2 linked regions of the Methylococcus capsulatus genome follow. The protein of the gene in region 2 interacts with the protein of the main gene of each other region in a pairwise test. Links are inferred from orthologs where the notes say so. Each region holds a gene or a part of one and is shown on either strand. Other genes may lie near its edges. The genes, in order: N4J17_RS07735 and mrcB.

Region 1 (3,289 bases), 1.0 Mb from region 2 along the record:
TGGTCCCGAGGAGATTTTCGGCATTGAAATCACCATACACCGGCGCACCGACCTCGACGGTCCGGCCTGAGCAATCGACCTTCAGTCGCAGCCCTTCCGGCGTCTGCTCCAATGTCTCGGCGCGAATCACCGGGAAATCCGTCGATTTCCTGCCTTCCAGACTGTAACCAATCACCTTCACCCCGGCGGGCACGCTCGCCAGGATGGTATCCACGGATGGGTCGTCGAGCGTGACCGCGACGAACTCCAATGCGGGATTGGCCAGAAGCCCCAACTTGGCTGACAGGTAAGATTCGAACGTTCCGTGATAATCGAGATGATCACGGGTAATGCGGGTGTATAGCGCACCGCGGCAGCGTACACCGTTAAGACGGCCCTGCGCCTGCCCGTGCGAGGAAGCCTCCAAGGCCACCAGTTTGAAGCCCTGAGCCCTGAGGGTCGCAAGTATGGCATGGATCTCGATCGCATCAGGGGTCGTATGGGCGATCCGTCGCAACTTTTCGGGCTTTCCCCAGCCCAGAGTCCCGATGACCGCGGTCGGATGATCCGGCTGCAAGGCTTCCGCGATGAAATGGGTGCAGGACGTCTTGCCGTTGGTCCCCGTGACCGCGATGACGCTCAAGGCTTCCGAAGGATGCCCGAAAAAACGAGCAGCGATGCTGCCCAAGTGGCGGCCCAGATCGGGAACCGGCACGGTGAAACCGAGTTCCGGTTCCGGCATGCGGATGCCGCCCCCCGAAGAATCGTAGACGATAACGACCGCCCCCCGCCCGACCGCCTCCTCTGCATACCGGAGCCCGTGTTCCCGGCTTCCCGACAATGCGAAAAAGACATCGCCGGTGCGCGCCGACCGGCTGTCGAGACTCAGGCCATAGACCGGAATGTCCGGCACCGCCCGCCTGTCGGTCAAGCCATCCAGCAGCCACCGCAGGGAGGTCCCGCCATTTGCGCGGCTCAAAAGACTTCGTCCTTCTGGGCCGAAAGAATCGACTGGCCCATATCCTGATCCGGCTGGACGTTGAGCAGCCTTAAAGCCGGCTCCATGACCGCGGCGAATGCTGGCGCTGCCACCGCACCACCGTAATATTCCCCCCCCGAAGGCTCATCGATCATCACCACGGTGACCAGCCGCGGGTCGCTTGCCGGCGCCATGCCGGCAAACACGGAGATGTAGCGTGAGGACTGATAACCGCCGCGCCCCGCGCTTTTTTTCACCGTCCCGGTTTTTCCGGCGACCCGGAATCCCGGAATGCTGGCCTTGATCGCCGTACCATCGACCGAGACCACACCTTCCAGCATGTTGCGCACCGTCATGGCGGTCTTTTTCGACATCACCCGAACCGGTTCCGGCGGGCGGTCCAACCTCAGCAGGCTCACCGGCGGCATCACGCCATCGCTGGCCAGGGCCAGGTAAGCCCGCGCCAGATGCAGCGGCGAGGCCGACACGCCGTAGCCGAACGACAGCGTAGCCTGCGCAAACGGTCGCAGCCCTTTGCGATCCGGCATGCGCCCTTGGGCCTCACCAGGAAAACCGGTGCCCAAGACCTGCCCGAAACCGAGATCGTGATAAAAGCTCCAGAACTTGTCCGCCGGCAATGCAAGAGCCATCTTGGTGACCCCCACGTTGCTCGATTTGCGCAGCACCCCGGCGACGTCGAGCACACCGTAGTTGTGGACATCCTTGACCACATTGGAACCGACGTGCATGAGGCCAGGTGCGGTGTTGATCACCGCATTGGCGCGGAATGCCCCCATTTCCAGGGCGCAGGCGACTGCGAAGGGCTTCATCGTCGACCCCGGCTCGAACAGGTCGGTGACCGCCCGGTTGCGGGTGGCCCCGGGCACGGTGCCGCTGCGGCTGTTAGGGTTGAAAGTCGGCTGATTGACCATCGCCAGTACTTCACCCGTCTTAGCGTCGAGCATGACCAAGGCGCCCGCCTTGGCCCGGTGCTGCTGAACCGTCTTTTTCAGCTCCCGATAGGCCAGATATTGCAGCCGCTGATCGATGCTGATGCTCAGATCCTTGCCCGGGACGGGCTGGCGGACGCTTTCGACATCCTCGATGACTCGGCGCTTTCCATCGCGAATGATGCGCCTGACACCCTCGATACCCTTCAAATGCCCGTCGAATGCCAACTCCAGCCCTTCCTGGCCTTTGTCGTCGATATCGGTGAAACCGAGGACATGAGCGGTCACCTCGCCGGTCGGGTAATAACGGCGGTACTCCTCTTCCGTATAGACGCCGGACAAACCGAGTGCCGTCACCTGATCGGCAAGCTCCGGACTGACACGACGCCTCAGGTAGACGAAGGCCCGATTGGGCCCAGCCTCCCCCAGACGGCGCTTCAGGTCCTCCGGTGTATCTCCGATCAGACCCGCCAAAGCCTGATACTGGGCTTCGGTCGCCTCGAACTCTTTGGGATTGACCCAGATCGACTTCACCGGGCAGCTGGTCGCTAGCAGATCACCGTTCCGGTCCAATATGCGACCGCGATGTGCCGGCAAAGGCACGACGCCCATATGCCGCAGGTCACCCTGGTGCTTGAGAAACTGCCGATCCACCACCTGCAGGTTGACCGCTCGTCCGACCAGGACGAGCATGGCCGCCATCATGCCGATGAGCAGCAGCGACCAGCGCGCGCCGTAATCCCTTTCTCTTTGCGGATTCGTTATGTACATCATTGCAAACACCCCTCATCCCCACATGAGCTCAGGGTTTGATGTAAATGATCGACTCGCGCCCCGGCAGGATCATACCCAGCCGGGTGCGGGCCAAATGTTCGATACGACCGTGCTCAGCCCAGGTGTTCTGCTCCAGCTGAAGCTGGCCCAGCTCCACCTCATACTGATCCAAGACCAGTTCCAGACGCTGAACCTCGGCGAACAGCATGCGCGTGCGGTACTTCGCGTAGACGACGGCGAGCGCCGAACACACGGCAACCACCGACAGCAGGAGTATTCGTGTCATGCCGCCCGCTTTTCGGCTGCTCGCAATAGGGCGCTCCGCGCCCGGGGATTGATCCGGATTTCGTCTTCTTCGGCCTTGAGCGGTTTACCCAGAACTGCAAGGCGCGGACTCGAACGGAATTCGAAGATTCCCCCAGGTATCTCCCGACCGCGCGCTTCATCCCGCATGAACCTTTTGACGATCCGGTCTTCGAGCGAATGAAACGAGATCACCACCAAACGCCCCCCGACGGCGAGCACCTCGACCGCCTCATTCAATCCCTGTTGCAACTGTCCCAACTCATCATTGACGGCGATCCGGATCGCCTGAAAGGTACGCGTT
Region 2 (3,256 bases):
CAACGATCTGATCGTCGCCGTCAGCGACTGGGTGCTCGAGGACACGTGTCGCCATCTTGCCCAATGGAAGAAAGCCGATCTGGCGCCGATCACCGTCGGTGTCAACCTGTCCGCCCGTCATTTCCGCGATCCACGGCTGGTGCAGCGTGTCGAGTCGTTGCTGTGCCGTTATGGCGTACCGGGCTCGTCCCTCCAGCTCGAACTCACCGAATCCACCTTGCTGGATGCCGACGGCCAGACCATGGTCGTGCTGCAGGCGCTGATCGCGCTGGGATGCAGCCTCTCGATCGACGATTTCGGCACCGGCTATTCTAGCCTGTCCTATCTCAAGAACCTGCCGATAGCTACGTTGAAAATCGACCAGAGCTTCGTCCGCGATATCGCCTTCGATGCCGATGACAGGACCATTTCCGGCACGGTGGTGGCATTGGGCCACAGCCTGGGGCTCAAGGTTATCGCGGAAGGGGTCGAAAGCGAGGAACAGCGGCGCATCCTGCTGGAACAGGGCTGTGACTTCGGACAGGGTTATCTGTTCTCCTGCCCGCTGAGCCCCAAGGAGTTCACCAAATGGCGTATGGAGCACGCGCTACGTCTGGAAACGGACCTGCGCTATCGTGACTGAGACCGCCCTTTTGGCGTTCGATGTAAAAAAACCGGGCGGTGCGGCAGCCTGGAATCGCCGGGGTCGTCAGAACAGTTGTCGGAACCATGAATCTCCGCCGGTTTCGCCACCTTCGGCACAAGGTGCCCAGGCCGCCGGTTCCGAGCCTTTGACGAATGGCAATTCCTGGGTGTCTGCGCAGCCCTCATCGGCGCGCAGCCCCGTATGTCTATCCACCCGCAGCACGACTATGTCGTCCGGCGGGATGAGATCGAGGGGCTCCTTCGCCAGCTTCTGCATCGTGGCGCCCCAGATCTGCAAAGCTCCCCGGGCCCCGGTCAGACCCGCCGGGCGGTTGTCGTCGCGCCCCACCCAGACCACCCCGGTATAGTCACCGCTGAAACCGGCGAACCAGCTGTCGCGCATGTCGTTGGTCGTCCCCGTTTTGCCGGCGACATGGAAGTCCTCCGGCAGGTAGGTGTAGACCGAACGGCCGGTTCCCTCGCTCATGACCTCCTGTAGGATGGTGTTCAGCAGATAGACAGCCCCGGGATCCACGGCCTGGCGAAGTTCCAGTCCGAATCGCTGCAGGGTCCGGCCGTCCTGGGACAGGACGGCCTGGATTCCGCGCAGCGGCGTGACGAAACCGTCACTCGCGAGTGTCTGATAAAGGGTGGCGACCTCGATCGGTGACAGGTTGGCCGCGCCTAGCAGCAGTGAGGGATAGGTTTCCACTTCGCGGTTCACACCCAGCTTTCGGAGCGTCTCGGCGGTGCGTTCGATGCCGAGGCCAAGGCCTAGTCGCACGGTCGCCAAATTGTAGGAATGGGCCAACGCCGTGTGGAGCGGCACCTGTCCGTGTTCTTTGCCATCGTAATTTTTGGGCGTCCAGGGTTTGCCGCCACCGTCCACTTTGATGGGTTCGTCCAGCAGGGGGGTGGCGACGGTATAGCCGCCGGGCTGCTCCAGGGCGGTAAGATAAACCACCGGTTTGTAAAGGGAGCCGATCTGGCGGACGGAGTCGAGTGCGCGGTTGAAGCCCGACGACTCGGCATCGCGACTCCCTGCAAGGGCTGCGATCTCACCGTTGGACCGCCGGGTGAAGACGGCGGCGGTTTCCAGCCGACCGTCCGGCCGGGTCGAGTGGTCGAGCCGCGCCAGGGTTTTGGTGATCGCCGACTCCAGATGCTCCTGGGCGAACACGTTGAGTGTGGTGAAAATGCGCAGCCCCTCGGAGGTCAGATCCTCGGGGCGGTATTGCTCCTGAAGCTGGCGCCGGATCAAATCGAGGAAGGCCGGATAACGGCTGATGGCCTGGTGCGGATTCCTGATCACGTCCAGCGGCCGCTGTCTGGCGGCGTCGGCCTCGGCGGACGTGATGAATCGCTGCTCCACCATCGCATCCAAAACGCGGTCCCGCCGCTCCCGGGCGCGCTCGGGGTGTTTGTGCGGATCGTAATAGGTCGGTCCCCGCACCAGGGCAACCAGCAGCGCCACATGAGGCAGTTCCAATTCGTTGAGGGCCCGGCTGAAATAATACTGGCTCGCCAGACCGAAGCCGTGGATGGCGCGGGTGCCGTCCTGGCCCAGGTAGATTTCGTTGAGATAAGCCTCGAGAATCGCAGCCTTGCTGTAGCGGGCTTCCAGAATCAGCGCCATGAAAGCTTCGCTGATCTTACGCCCTAGGGTACGTTCGGAACTCAGAAAGAAATTTTTGACCAGTTGCTGGGTCAGTGTACTGCCACCCTGGACGAAGCCGCCCGCCTTGACGTTCTGCCAGGTGGCCCGCAGGATGCCCTTGGCGGAGAGGCCGAAATGTTCATAAAAATCACGGTCTTCGACCGCGAGCAGCGCGTCGATCAGCGACTTGGGCACCTCCTCGAGCTTGACCAGTATACGGTCTTCCTTTAGCGCGGGATAAAAGCTACCGATCTGCACCGGATCCAGCCGCACCAGGGGGGGAGACTCGGCCGAATCCAGGCTTTCCAGCGCTCGTACCCTACCGCCGTCGAACTGTACCCTGACTTTGCTAGAGGGTTCGGATTTGTCGGGAAACAGGAACTCCCGGGTCCGGAGCTGTATTTCGTTGCCCCGGCGCGAATAGCTGCCTTGAGATGTCAGCCCGGCGTCGTTCCGGTACTTGAGCTGATCCAGCATCCACACCAGTTGATCTGCAGAAATCGGTGCTTCGGCATAGAGTTCAACCGGCATGGCATACACCCTGGCTGGCAGAGCCCAGCGCCGCCCCTCGAATTTTTCGCGGATCACGGAATCCTGGTAGGCGAGGTAGCTGATCAGTGCGACCGTCAAGGCCAACGCCGACAGGTAAAGAAACTTGCGGGTCATGCGCGTAGGAAGGGGTGTGGTGTCAAAAGGGGATCCCCGAGGAAGGCTTCCTGGCAATGGCGGCCTGAACTTGCGACCGGGCCAGTCAGGCGGGCAAGGCCAGGTAAGGCTCCAGCAGATTGATCAGGGTATCGGCATGCTCTTGACTCGCATTCAGGGCGGGAATGTAGCGATAGGATGTTCCGCCGGCAGCGAGAAATTCTTTGCGGTTGGTGATCGCGATTTCCTCCAGGGTTTCCAGGCAATCCACCGCGAAACCGGGACACACTACATCCACTCGCCGGATGCCGCGGTCCGGAAGTTCCCGCA

What was found.
Region 1: the proteins of mrcB (region 2) and N4J17_RS07735 interact in binary tests that used the Escherichia coli proteins (3 or more experiments, as listed by UniProt). The link is inferred for Methylococcus capsulatus from one-to-one orthologs.

What each region holds. Positions count from the first base shown.
Region 1 is NZ_CP104311.1:1,570,706-1,573,994, reverse strand. What follows is about bases 319-3,289. They hold N4J17_RS07735 (peptidoglycan D,D-transpeptidase FtsI family protein), read right to left. Parts: upstream 2,683-3,289; coding sequence 955-2,682; downstream 319-954. Other genes in these bases: rsmH (16S rRNA (cytosine(1402)-N(4))-methyltransferase RsmH), read right to left, coding at 2,965-3,289; ftsL (cell division protein FtsL), read right to left, coding at 2,711-2,968; N4J17_RS07740 (UDP-N-acetylmuramoyl-L-alanyl-D-glutamate--2,6-diaminopimelate ligase), read right to left, coding at 319-958. Outside these bases: more of N4J17_RS07740, read right to left, coding at 1-318. UniProt on the Escherichia coli protein: Essential cell division protein that catalyzes cross-linking of the peptidoglycan cell wall at the division septum. Required for localization of FtsN.
Region 2 is NZ_CP104311.1:2,612,534-2,615,789, forward strand. What follows is about bases 319-3,256. They hold mrcB (penicillin-binding protein 1B), read right to left. Parts: upstream 2,948-3,256; coding sequence 689-2,947; downstream 319-688. Other genes in these bases: N4J17_RS12755 (bifunctional diguanylate cyclase/phosphodiesterase), read left to right, coding at 319-622; hemH (ferrochelatase), read right to left, coding at 3,033-3,256. Also shown: more of N4J17_RS12755, read left to right, coding at 1-318. UniProt on the Escherichia coli protein: Cell wall formation. Synthesis of cross-linked peptidoglycan from the lipid intermediates.